DNA from 3 places in the Enterobacter sp. SA187 genome. Region 3 is predicted to be linked to each of the others. Evidence: predicted binding sites of a transcription regulator. Region 3 holds the regulator's gene; each other region holds the start of a gene.
What was found. The regulator PurR, encoded in region 3, represses purine synthesis genes. The targets are predictions, from matches to a motif close to CANGCAAACGTTTGCNTG.

Region 1 (3,280 bases), 1.1 Mb from region 3:
AAGGTACGGCCAACGTAACGGTTTTTCACGAAGCCCTGGCGGTACGGCTTATCCAGAATACGGGCGATTTCCAGCGCGATATCGCAGGAGGTTTCCGGGATCGGGATGACCACGTCAATATCCAGATCTTCCCATTCGCGGGCAATTTTCTCGCCCAGCTTTTTACCCATATTCACACGGGCGCTGTACACGGAAATCTTGTCGATAAAGGAATCCGGACGGGAGAAATAGACATACTCGAACAGGCACGGATTGCTGACCGGGTTTTCCGCGCACTGACGGGTGAACAGCTGGCCTTTTTCGGTGATGTACACCGCTTCGCCAGGCGCCACGTCGCGCAGGAATTCAAAGCCCAGCGTATCTAACGCCACGCTCTCCGACGCCACCATGTATTCGGTGCGGCCATCGGCGAGATCGCGTTTACCAAGCACCAGCGGACGAATACCGTTTGGATCGCGGAAGGCGACCATACCGTGACCGATGATCATCGCCACGCAGGCATAGGCCCCGCGGATCTGACGGTTGGTGGCGGCAACAGCGGCAAAAATGTTATCCGCTTCTAACGGGTAGTGGCGGAAGTTATCCAGCTCGCTGGCAAAAATATTGAGCAGGATTTCAGAATCGGAGGTGGTGTTAATGTGACGGCGTTTTTCTTCGAACAGACGCTTACGCAGCTCGTGGGCGTTGGTCAGGTTGCCGTTATGGGCAAGCGTGATACCGTACGGAGAGTTAACGTAAAAAGGCTGCGCTTCTGAAGCGCTGGAGCTGCCCGCAGTCGGATAACGCACATGGCCAATACCCATGTTCCCCTGCAGGCGCTGCATATGGCGGGCTTCAAATACATCGTTCACCATGCCGTTCGCTTTACGCAAACGGAAGCAGTTAAGTTCATCAATGGTGATAATGCCTGCGGCGTCCTGACCACGGTGCTGCAACACCGACAATGCATCATAAATCGACTGGTTAACCGGCATGAAACCGGCGATACCGACAATACCGCACATACGTATATTCCTCGTTAAGCCACATCTCAGGACTTACGCCCTGGGCAAGAAACTTGACGAGCTTTGCAGATAGTCAAAGAACCATCTGATGATAAAACTAAACTGCGGGATCAGCTGCGACTTTTGCCAGTCTTCGCTTTTGGAAAAGCCGGTAAAGGTGTCGAGAAAGAACAGAATGGCGGCGACAATCAGCGCACCGCGCAGCGCACCGAAGCAAATCCCCAACACCCGGTCAGTACCCGACAGGCCGGTTTTCTCGACAAGCTGACTGATAACATAGTTAACAATAGCGCCGACGATCAGCGTCGCGATAAACAGCACCGCGATAGCAATCCCATTTCGAACCAGTTCGTCTTCAAAGCCCGTGAACCAGACAGACAGGTAAGTGTAGTAATGACTGGCGACAAAGAAAGCACAACCCCATGTCACCAGCGACAACGCTTCACGAACAAAGCCGCGGATAAGGCTAACCAGACAGGAAAAACCAATTACCGCGATGATGGCGTAATCAATCCAGACCATATGTGTCCCACGATTAATCGCCCTGTCATCCAGTTCGGGGCGAATTCTAACAGAAAAAGAAAACGTTTGCGTAGGGATTTCCTTCCCGCGCGTAAATAAAAATGGCGCTGAAAAAATCTTCAACGCCAGCACAGGCCTGGCCTCTGCGGGCCGGGTTTTTGTGCGTTTTTTCTCCCCTCACCCCGGCCCTCTCCCCAGGGAGAGGGGGAAGGAAGTCCGCGAACGGTTCCCTCTCCCCCCGGGAGAGGGTTAGGGTGAGGGGAAAATCAGTTCGGGGTATAACCCATCACCACGCCGCTTAAGCCGGAGATCTGCTTCAGCTCGCCAAGGGATCCCTTAAGCTTATCTTTCGAGGCGTCCGGGCCGACCAGAATACGGGTGATTTTACCCTGCACCGGCGTGCCCGGAATAGTGAATACCCGATAACCCGCGCTGCGCAGTTTGCCGGTCACTTCATTAACCTTATCGGCATTCTTCAGCGCCCCCAGCTGCACGACATACGCCTTACCCGTCGGCGCAGGCTTCTCTTCTTCGGCCTGCTTCGACGGCGTCGTGGCTGCCTGTTGCTGAGCGGTATCGCGCTGCGGTTTTGGTTTTTCCACCGGCTTAGGTTTAGGTGTTACCACCGGCTGCGGGTCAATATCCATTTCAGGATTGTTGGCCGCCTGACGCGAGGCCTCCAGCGACGGCGCTGCGGCGTTGCCCGCCCGCACTTCTTCAGCCGCGCCTTCCGGCGGCTGTGCCGGAAGCGCCTGCGTGGCCGCCGGCAGCATGTCCGGCTCGTCGCGATCGCCGGGTTTTGGCACCAGCGGGATCGCCGCAAACTCATCCTGGTAATGTTTTTTCTGCCCGTCCAGCAGCCCCGGCAGCACAATCACGCCCAGCGCCACCAGCACAATGGTGCCCATTAAACGGTTCTGAAACTTACTCGCCACCGGTTCTCCCCGCGTCCATCGCTTCCATGACATGTGCTACGGTGTGGAAGGAACCACACACCAGCACGGTATCTTCTGGTCTGGCATCCGCCATTGCCGCCCGCCACGCCTGTTCGACGCTGGCAAAGGCGCTGCCGCCGTTAAGGTGCGTCAGCAGCTGTTCTGCCGTCGCGCCCCGCGGCCCTTCCAGAGGGGCACAATACCAGCTATCGACCTGGCTCTCCAGACAGGCAAGCGTTCCGGCAATATCTTTATCATGCAGCATGCCGACCACCGCCAGCACGCGTCCGCTTTTCGGCAACGCTGCCAGGCGTCCGGCCAGATAAGCCGCCGCATGAGGATTGTGCGCCACATCCAGAATCACGCGCGGCGACTGGCTCACTATCTGGAAACGTCCCGGTAAAATCGCTTTCGCAATGCCGTCGCGGATCGCCGTCTCGCTGATATTCAGGCCGCTGGCACGCAGGGCAGCCAGCGCGGTTGCCGCGTTGGGCTGCGGCACCTGCGGTAACGGCAGGCCAGTCAGCTCGCCCTGAGCATCGCGAAAACGCCAGCGGTCGCCCGTGACCTCATACTGCCAGTCGGCATCGCGGCGCAGCAGGTGCGCGCCCTTCTCGCGTGCGACATCGGCGATGCTCTGCGGCATATCCGGCTCGCCGACCACCGCCGGTCTGCCCGCCCGGAAGACACCGGCTTTTTCGCGGCCAATGCTCTCGCGATCCGGCCCCAGCCAGTCGGTATGATCCAGCGCGATGCTGGTCACCACGGCGACATCCGCATCGACAATGTTGGTGGCGTCAAGACGCCCGCCGAGGCCGA
Region 2 (3,280 bases), 280 kb from region 3:
TTTGCCCAGAACTGTTCTTTGATCTGGTGCGAAGAAACACGGCAGGCAGCCGTGGTTGATCCCGGTGGCGACGCAGATAAAATCAGACAGGTTGTGGACGCCAGCGGCATGACGCTGACGCAGATTTTATTGACCCACGGTCATCTTGATCATGTCGGTGCCGCCGCAGAACTGGCGCAACATTATGCTGTGCCGGTGATCGGCCCGGAAAAAGAAGATGAGTTCTGGCTGACGGGCCTGCCCGCCCAGAGCCGGATGTTTGGCCTGGAAGAGTGTCAGCCTCTGACGCCGGATCGCTGGCTGAATGAAGGGGAAAGCGTCAGCCTGGGCAATATCACGCTTCAGGTACTGCACTGCCCTGGACATACGCCGGGACACATCGTGTTCTTTGATGAACGCGCCCGTCTGTTAATTTCCGGCGATGTGATTTTTAAAGGCGGCGTGGGGCGCAGTGATTTCCCGCGCGGCGACCATGCGACGCTTATCGATTCGATCAAGCGTAAGCTGTTGCCGTTAGGTGACGACGTGACCTTCCTGCCGGGGCATGGCCCGCTGTCGACGCTCGGCGAAGAGCGCCTGCACAATCCTTTCTTACAGGATGAAATGCCGGTCTGGTAATAAAAAAAGGTCGCCGTGGCGACCTTTTTTAATGCTCAGAAACTTACAGCACGGCGACAATGGCTTCGCACAGCGGCGCCATATTGTCCGGCGTCATACCCGCCACGTTGACACGGCCTGATGCCACCGCATACACGCCGAATTCCTCACGCAGACGCAGCACCTGCTCTTTGGTCAGGCCGCTGAAGGAGAACATGCCGTTCTGTTTGATGATGAAGCTGAAGTCTCCCTGCGCGCCTTTCTCCTGTAAGGTATTCACAAACAGCAGACGCATACGCTGGATACGCTGACGCATATCCGTCAGCTCCTGCTCCCAGATGGCGCGCAGCGCGTCATTGCTGAGAATAGTCGCCACCACCGAGGCACCGTGCGCCGGCGGGTTAGAGTAGTTGGCGCGGATCACCGACTTCATCTGGCTGAACGCACGATCCACCGTTTCTGCATCCGCACACACCAGCGTACAGGCACCCACGCGCTCATTGTACAGGCCGAAGTTTTTGGAGTAGGAGCTGGCAACGATCAGTTCGTGATGCAGCGCAGCAAAGGCACGCAGACCTTCAGCGTCTTCTTCCAGTCCACGGGCGAAGCCCTGATAAGCGAAGTCGAACAGCGGCAGCCAGCCTTTTTGCGCGGACAGCTCAGCCAGCTGTTGCCACTGATCCAGCGTTGGATCGATACCCGTCGGGTTATGGCAGCAGCCATGGAACAGCACCACGTCACCGGCCTGGGCTTCGTTCAGGCTGGCCAGCAGGCCGTCGAAGTCCAGGGTGTGGCTGGTAGCGTCATAGTACGCATATTCACGCACTTCCAGACCCGCGGAGTTAAAGACGCTTTTATGGTTCGGCCAGCTTGGGTTGCTTACCCAGACGCGTTTTACGTCCGTATTTTTCGCCAGAAAATCCGCCGCCACGCGAAGCGCGCCTGTACCGCCGGGGGTTTGTGCCGTGCGGGCGCGTTTGTCGTTGATGAGGGCATTGCCTTTGCCAAACAGCAGCTCCTGCGTGCAACGGCCAAACTCCGGAATACCGTCAATGCCGAGGTAATTTTTAGTCGTTTCATTTTCCAGCAGATACTGCTCAGCTTTTTTCACGCTGGTCAGCACCGGGGTCTTGCCGGTTTCATCTTTATAGACGCCGATGCCCAGATTAATTTTAGTGGGGCGAGTATCGGCACGAAACAGATCGGCCAGGCCCAGGATTGGGTCGGCAGGGGCAGCAGTGATTTTCTCAAACATGACGAGGTTCCATTGTGGTGTCAAAAAGGGAAAGCCGCTATCAGGTTAACGGCTGATGGAGCAAATGCCAACCGTTTGCGACAAAAAGAAAAAGGAAGTGCGGGGTGAAGGGAATAACAGGATTTTAAACATAAAAAAACAGGGCCGGAGCCCTGTTTAATAAGCATATAACGAGGTGTGTTACGACTTAGAACTGGTAAGTTACGCCAACAACAGCCTGGTCAGCAGAACCGACGAAGCCGGTATCAGCATCTTCGTCATCCAGCAGGTTGATACGGTAGTCGCCGTATACGTTGAAGTTCTTGTTGAAGTAGTAAGTTGCGCCAACGGTCACGTATTGCGCCAGATCGCGGTCGCCGATGCCCGGCAGATCTTTAGCTTTGGACTGCACGTAAGATACGGACGGACGCAGACCGAAATCGAACTGGTACTGAGCAATCATCTCAACGTTCTGAGTTTTGTTCGCAACAGTGTAGAAGTTACCGTCTGAGTTCGGAACGGTTAAGGAATCACCGCTGTTACCCAGGTTAGTGGTGTTACGGGTTTCAGCATATACCGCAGCGAGGTAAACGTTGTTTGCGTCGTATTTCGCGCCAACAGCCCATGCTTCAGCACGGTCGCCGTTGCCATCTTCTTTCTGCGCAACAGTACGGTTAGCGGTGCTGTAAGAACCGATCACGCCGAAGCCTTCACCGAACTCGTAGCCCAGGGACGCGCCCACGCCGTCGCCGTTTGCTTCACGCAGGTTGTCACGGTCGTTTTTGCCCTGATATTGCAGGCCAAAGCTCAGACCATCAACCAGACCGAAGAAGTTGCTGTTACGGTAGGTCAGCAGACCAGTGGAACGCATGGTCATGAAGTTGTCAGTGTATGCGCCACCCCAGGTTTCGCCAGAGAAGGACGGAGCCATATCGGTGTAGGATTCTACATCGTAAACGATGCCGTAGTTACGGCCGTAGTCCAGAGAGCCAGCGTCAGCAATTTTGATACCAGCGAAAGCCAGACGGGTTACGTTGTCCTGGCTGCCTTCAGCTTTGCTTGCTTTAGCACGATATTCCCACTGGCCGTAACCGGTAACTTGATCGTTAACCTGAGTTTCGCCTTTGAAGCCGATCTGGCCGTAAGAGTTATCTTTGTTAGTGGTGTTGTCGCCAGAAGTGGTGAAGGCGTGCTCGCCAACAACTTTGCCGTACAGATCCAGTTTGTTGCCGTTTTTGTTATAAACTTCTGCAGCGTTAGCTGCACCGGCTACCAGCAGAGCAGGGATAACCACTGCCAGAATATTGCGCTTCATCATTATTTATTACCCTCATTAGGTTTTATGAACACCTGCCACTGCCGCCAATAGATTCCGTCAATAAATATTTACGGAACTATTGATGAGAGTTTGGTGTCTCTCTGTGTCTGAGAGGCATCTTTCCATTCATG
Region 3 (3,280 bases):
TTTTAAAGGAAGGGCGATCTGTTATCAAAAAAATGCAGATCACCCGTCAGCAGTGTCAGCAGATCGCCAACGGCTGGCGGGGGCAGTTATCCATCGCGGTGGACAATATCGTTAAGCCCGAACGTAGCAGGCAAATGATCGTCGATTTCTACCGCCACTTTCAGGATGTGGAGCTGATCGTCTTTCAGGAAGTATTCAACGGCGTGTGGGACGCGCTGGCGGATGGCCGCGTGGAACTGGCGATTGGGGCGACCCAGGCGGTGCCGGTGGGCGGGCGCTACGCCTTCCGGGATATGGGGAAATTGAGCTGGAAGTGCGTGGTATCCCGTGAACACCCGCTGGCGGCGATGGACGGGCCGCTGAGCGATGACACCTTGCGCAACTGGCCGTCGCTGGTGCGCGAAGACACCTCCCGCTCGCTGCCGAAGCGTATCACCTGGCTGCTGGATAACCAGCGGCGCATCGTCGCGCCCGACTGGGAATCCTCGGCGGCCTGTCTGTCGGCGGGATTGTGTATCGGCATGGTACCGGCGCATTTTGCCAGGCCCTGGCTTGATCGCGGAGAGTGGGTGGCGCTGCCGCTTGAAAACCCCTTCCCGGACGCCGCCTGTTGCCTGACGTGGCAGCAAAAGGACAATTCGCCCGCCTTAAGCTGGCTGCTCGATTATTTAGGAGACAGCGAGACGCTGAATAAAGAGTGGTTGCGGGAGCCAGAGTGACTGGCTCCCGGCAGGCTTAACGGCGGTAGTCGCGGAACGGGCCGTCGGCGACCGAGCGGCGTTCGATGAGACGCGGGTGCACCTCAATGGACTGCGACTCTTCACGCTTGCTGACGATCCTGTCCATCAGCATATTGAAGGCCGTTTCGCCCAGCGAATCTTTCGGCTGGTGAATGGTGGTCAGCGCCGGAGTGAAGAAACGCGCGTTGCGCACGTTGTCATAACCAATCAGCGACACGTCCTGCGGCACGCGCAGACCCATTTCATCAGCCCCGCAGAGCGCGCCCATCGCCATCACGTCGCCGCCGCAGAAGACTGCGGTCGGACGATGCGGCTGGGAGAGGATCTGCTGCATGGCGCGGTAGCCGGATTCCGGCTCAAAGTCGCCCTGCACGATCCAGTTTTCCGGCACCTTAATCAGCGCTTCTTCCATCGCTTTCATAAAGCCCGCCAGACGGCCCGCGCCGGTGTTACGCTCAAGCGGGCCCGGAATGACGCCGATTTCACGGTGGCCACGTTCGATCAGATAACGGCCCGCCATATAGCCGCCTTCAAAAGCGTTATCGATCACCGAATCGGTAAAGTCCGCTTTCGCTTCGCCCCAGTCCATCACCACCATCGGGATATGACGGTACTCTTCAAGCATGCGCAACAGCGGGTCCGGGTATTCAGAACACATCACCATCAGGCCGTCGACGCGCTTTTGCGCCATCATCGACAGATAAGCGCGCTGCTTTTCCAGGTTGTTCCAGGCGTTGCCGAGGATCAGGGTATAGCCCTTCTGGAAGCAGTTTTTCTCAACAGCTTCAATGATTTCGGCGAAGTAGGGCGCTTCGCTGCTGGTCGCCAGCAAGCCAATCGACTTGGTATGGTTAACCTTCAGACTGCGCGCCACCGCGCTTGGGGAATAATGCAGCTCTTTGATGGCTGCCCACACCGCGTTGCGCGTTTCTTCCGCAACAAAACGGGTTTTGTTAATAACATGTGATACGGTTGTAGTGGAAACGTTTGCGCGTTTCGCTACATCTTTAATTGTTGCCATTAGATCTCACTCCAGACCATATCTTAAACTCCTGATACTTCTACAGGTAAACGTTTGCCTTAAAAAACCCTTCGCACAACATTTTCAGGTTGCGATACGCCGGGAAAACAACACAGGACGTCAGGAGGGGTCAGTGGCCGGTACACGAATAAATTTAGCGTGGAATTCTGGCTGATCTTGATGAAAAGGGGAAGTCTAAAAATGGTTATCAATCTAAAACAGAGAAGATTTTTGCGTTTAACTGTGCAAAAATGAGCAATCTCACTTTTTGTGGGGGTTAACAAAGGAGAAAAAATGATGGATAGCAATCTGAAGTATTCGCTGTTTACTACCGTAATCGTGCTCAGCCTGATCGTTGCTGGCGCAATGACTGCCGCTTTTAATTGATCCAGAGCAGGGAGAGCGCTCTCCCTCTCTTTTTCATTCCCGCCGATTGTTATCAAATTTGCAATAATCTTTTGTCACTTCATTAACTTCTGTTTTTTTGTGATTAATGTCATGCTTTTGACTTCACCGCGGGGCGCTCTGTACGCCATCGCATTACTGGAGTCATGTAATAATGAAGATAAATTTTCCCCTGCTGTCACTGGCAATCGGGGCTTTTGGGATAGGTACAACTGAATTTTCACCCATGGGATTGCTGCCGGTAATCGCCCGTGGCGTTGACGTCTCGATCCCTGCCGCCGGCATGCTGATCAGCGCCTATGCGATCGGCGTGATGGTGGGCGCCCCCCTGATGACGCTGCTGCTGTCGCATCGCGCCCGTCGTAACGCGCTGATCTTCCTGATGGCGATTTTCACCCTCGGTAATGTACTGTCGGCCATTGCGCCGGATTACACCACGCTGCTGTTATCGCGCATTATCACCAGTCTTAACCACGGCGCCTTCTTTGGCCTGGGTTCAGTGGTGGCCGCAAGCGTGGTACCGAAACATAAACAGGCCAGCGCCGTGGCGACCATGTTTATGGGACTGACCATCGCCAATATCGGCGGCGTTCCAGCGGCCACCTGGCTTGGGGAAACCATCGGCTGGCGGATGTCCTTCCTCGCCACCGCAGGTCTTGGCGTGGTGTCGATGTTAAGCCTGTTCTTCTCCCTGCCGAAGGGCAGCGCGGGCGTGCGTCCGAATGTGCGCCAGGAGCTGGCGGTGCTGATGCGCCCGCAGGTTTTATCGGCGCTGCTGACCACCGTGCTGGGCGCCGGGGCGATGTTCACCCTTTATACCTATATCTCGCCGGTGTTGCAGGAGCTGAATCACGCCACGCCATTCTTTGTCACCGCAATGCTGGTGCTGATCGGCGTGGGCTTCTCGCTGGGCAATTACCTGGGCGGCAAGTTTGCCGATCGTTCCGTCAGCGGCACGCTGAAAGGCTTTCTGTTGCTGCTGATGGTGATCATGCTGGCGATCCCGCTGCTGGTGAAAAGCGATATCGGCGCGGCCGTGGCGATGGTAGTGTGGGGCGCCGCAACGTTCGCGGTGGTGCCGCCATTGCAGATGCGCGTAATGCGTGTCGCTCAT

Region 1: cvpA (colicin V production protein) is a predicted target of PurR. The motif match lies at 1,582-1,599, and genes of this name have one in related genera.
Region 2: BMF08_RS13355 (amino acid aminotransferase) is a predicted target of PurR. The motif match lies at 1,917-1,934, and genes of this name have one in related genera.

What each region holds. Positions count from the first base shown of each region.
Region 1 covers NZ_CP019113.1:4,140,193-4,143,472, forward strand. Annotated here, with positions in the region: gene purF (amidophosphoribosyltransferase) at 1-1,004, opposite strand, end outside; gene cvpA (colicin V production protein) at 1,038-1,526, opposite strand; gene dedD (cell division protein DedD) at 1,793-2,461, opposite strand; gene folC (bifunctional tetrahydrofolate synthase/dihydrofolate synthase) at 2,451-3,280, opposite strand, start outside.
Region 2 covers NZ_CP019113.1:2,808,150-2,811,429, forward strand. Annotated here, with positions in the region: gene BMF08_RS13350 (MBL fold metallo-hydrolase) at 1-618, shown strand, start outside; gene BMF08_RS13355 (amino acid aminotransferase) at 662-1,852, opposite strand; gene BMF08_RS13360 (porin) at 2,040-3,149, opposite strand.
Region 3 covers NZ_CP019113.1:3,084,100-3,087,379, forward strand. Annotated here, with positions in the region: gene punR (DNA-binding transcriptional activator PunR) at 1-719, shown strand, start outside; gene purR (HTH-type transcriptional repressor PurR) at 736-1,761, opposite strand; gene cydH (cytochrome bd-I oxidase subunit CydH) at 2,056-2,148, shown strand; gene BMF08_RS14760 (MFS transporter) at 2,321-3,280, shown strand, end outside.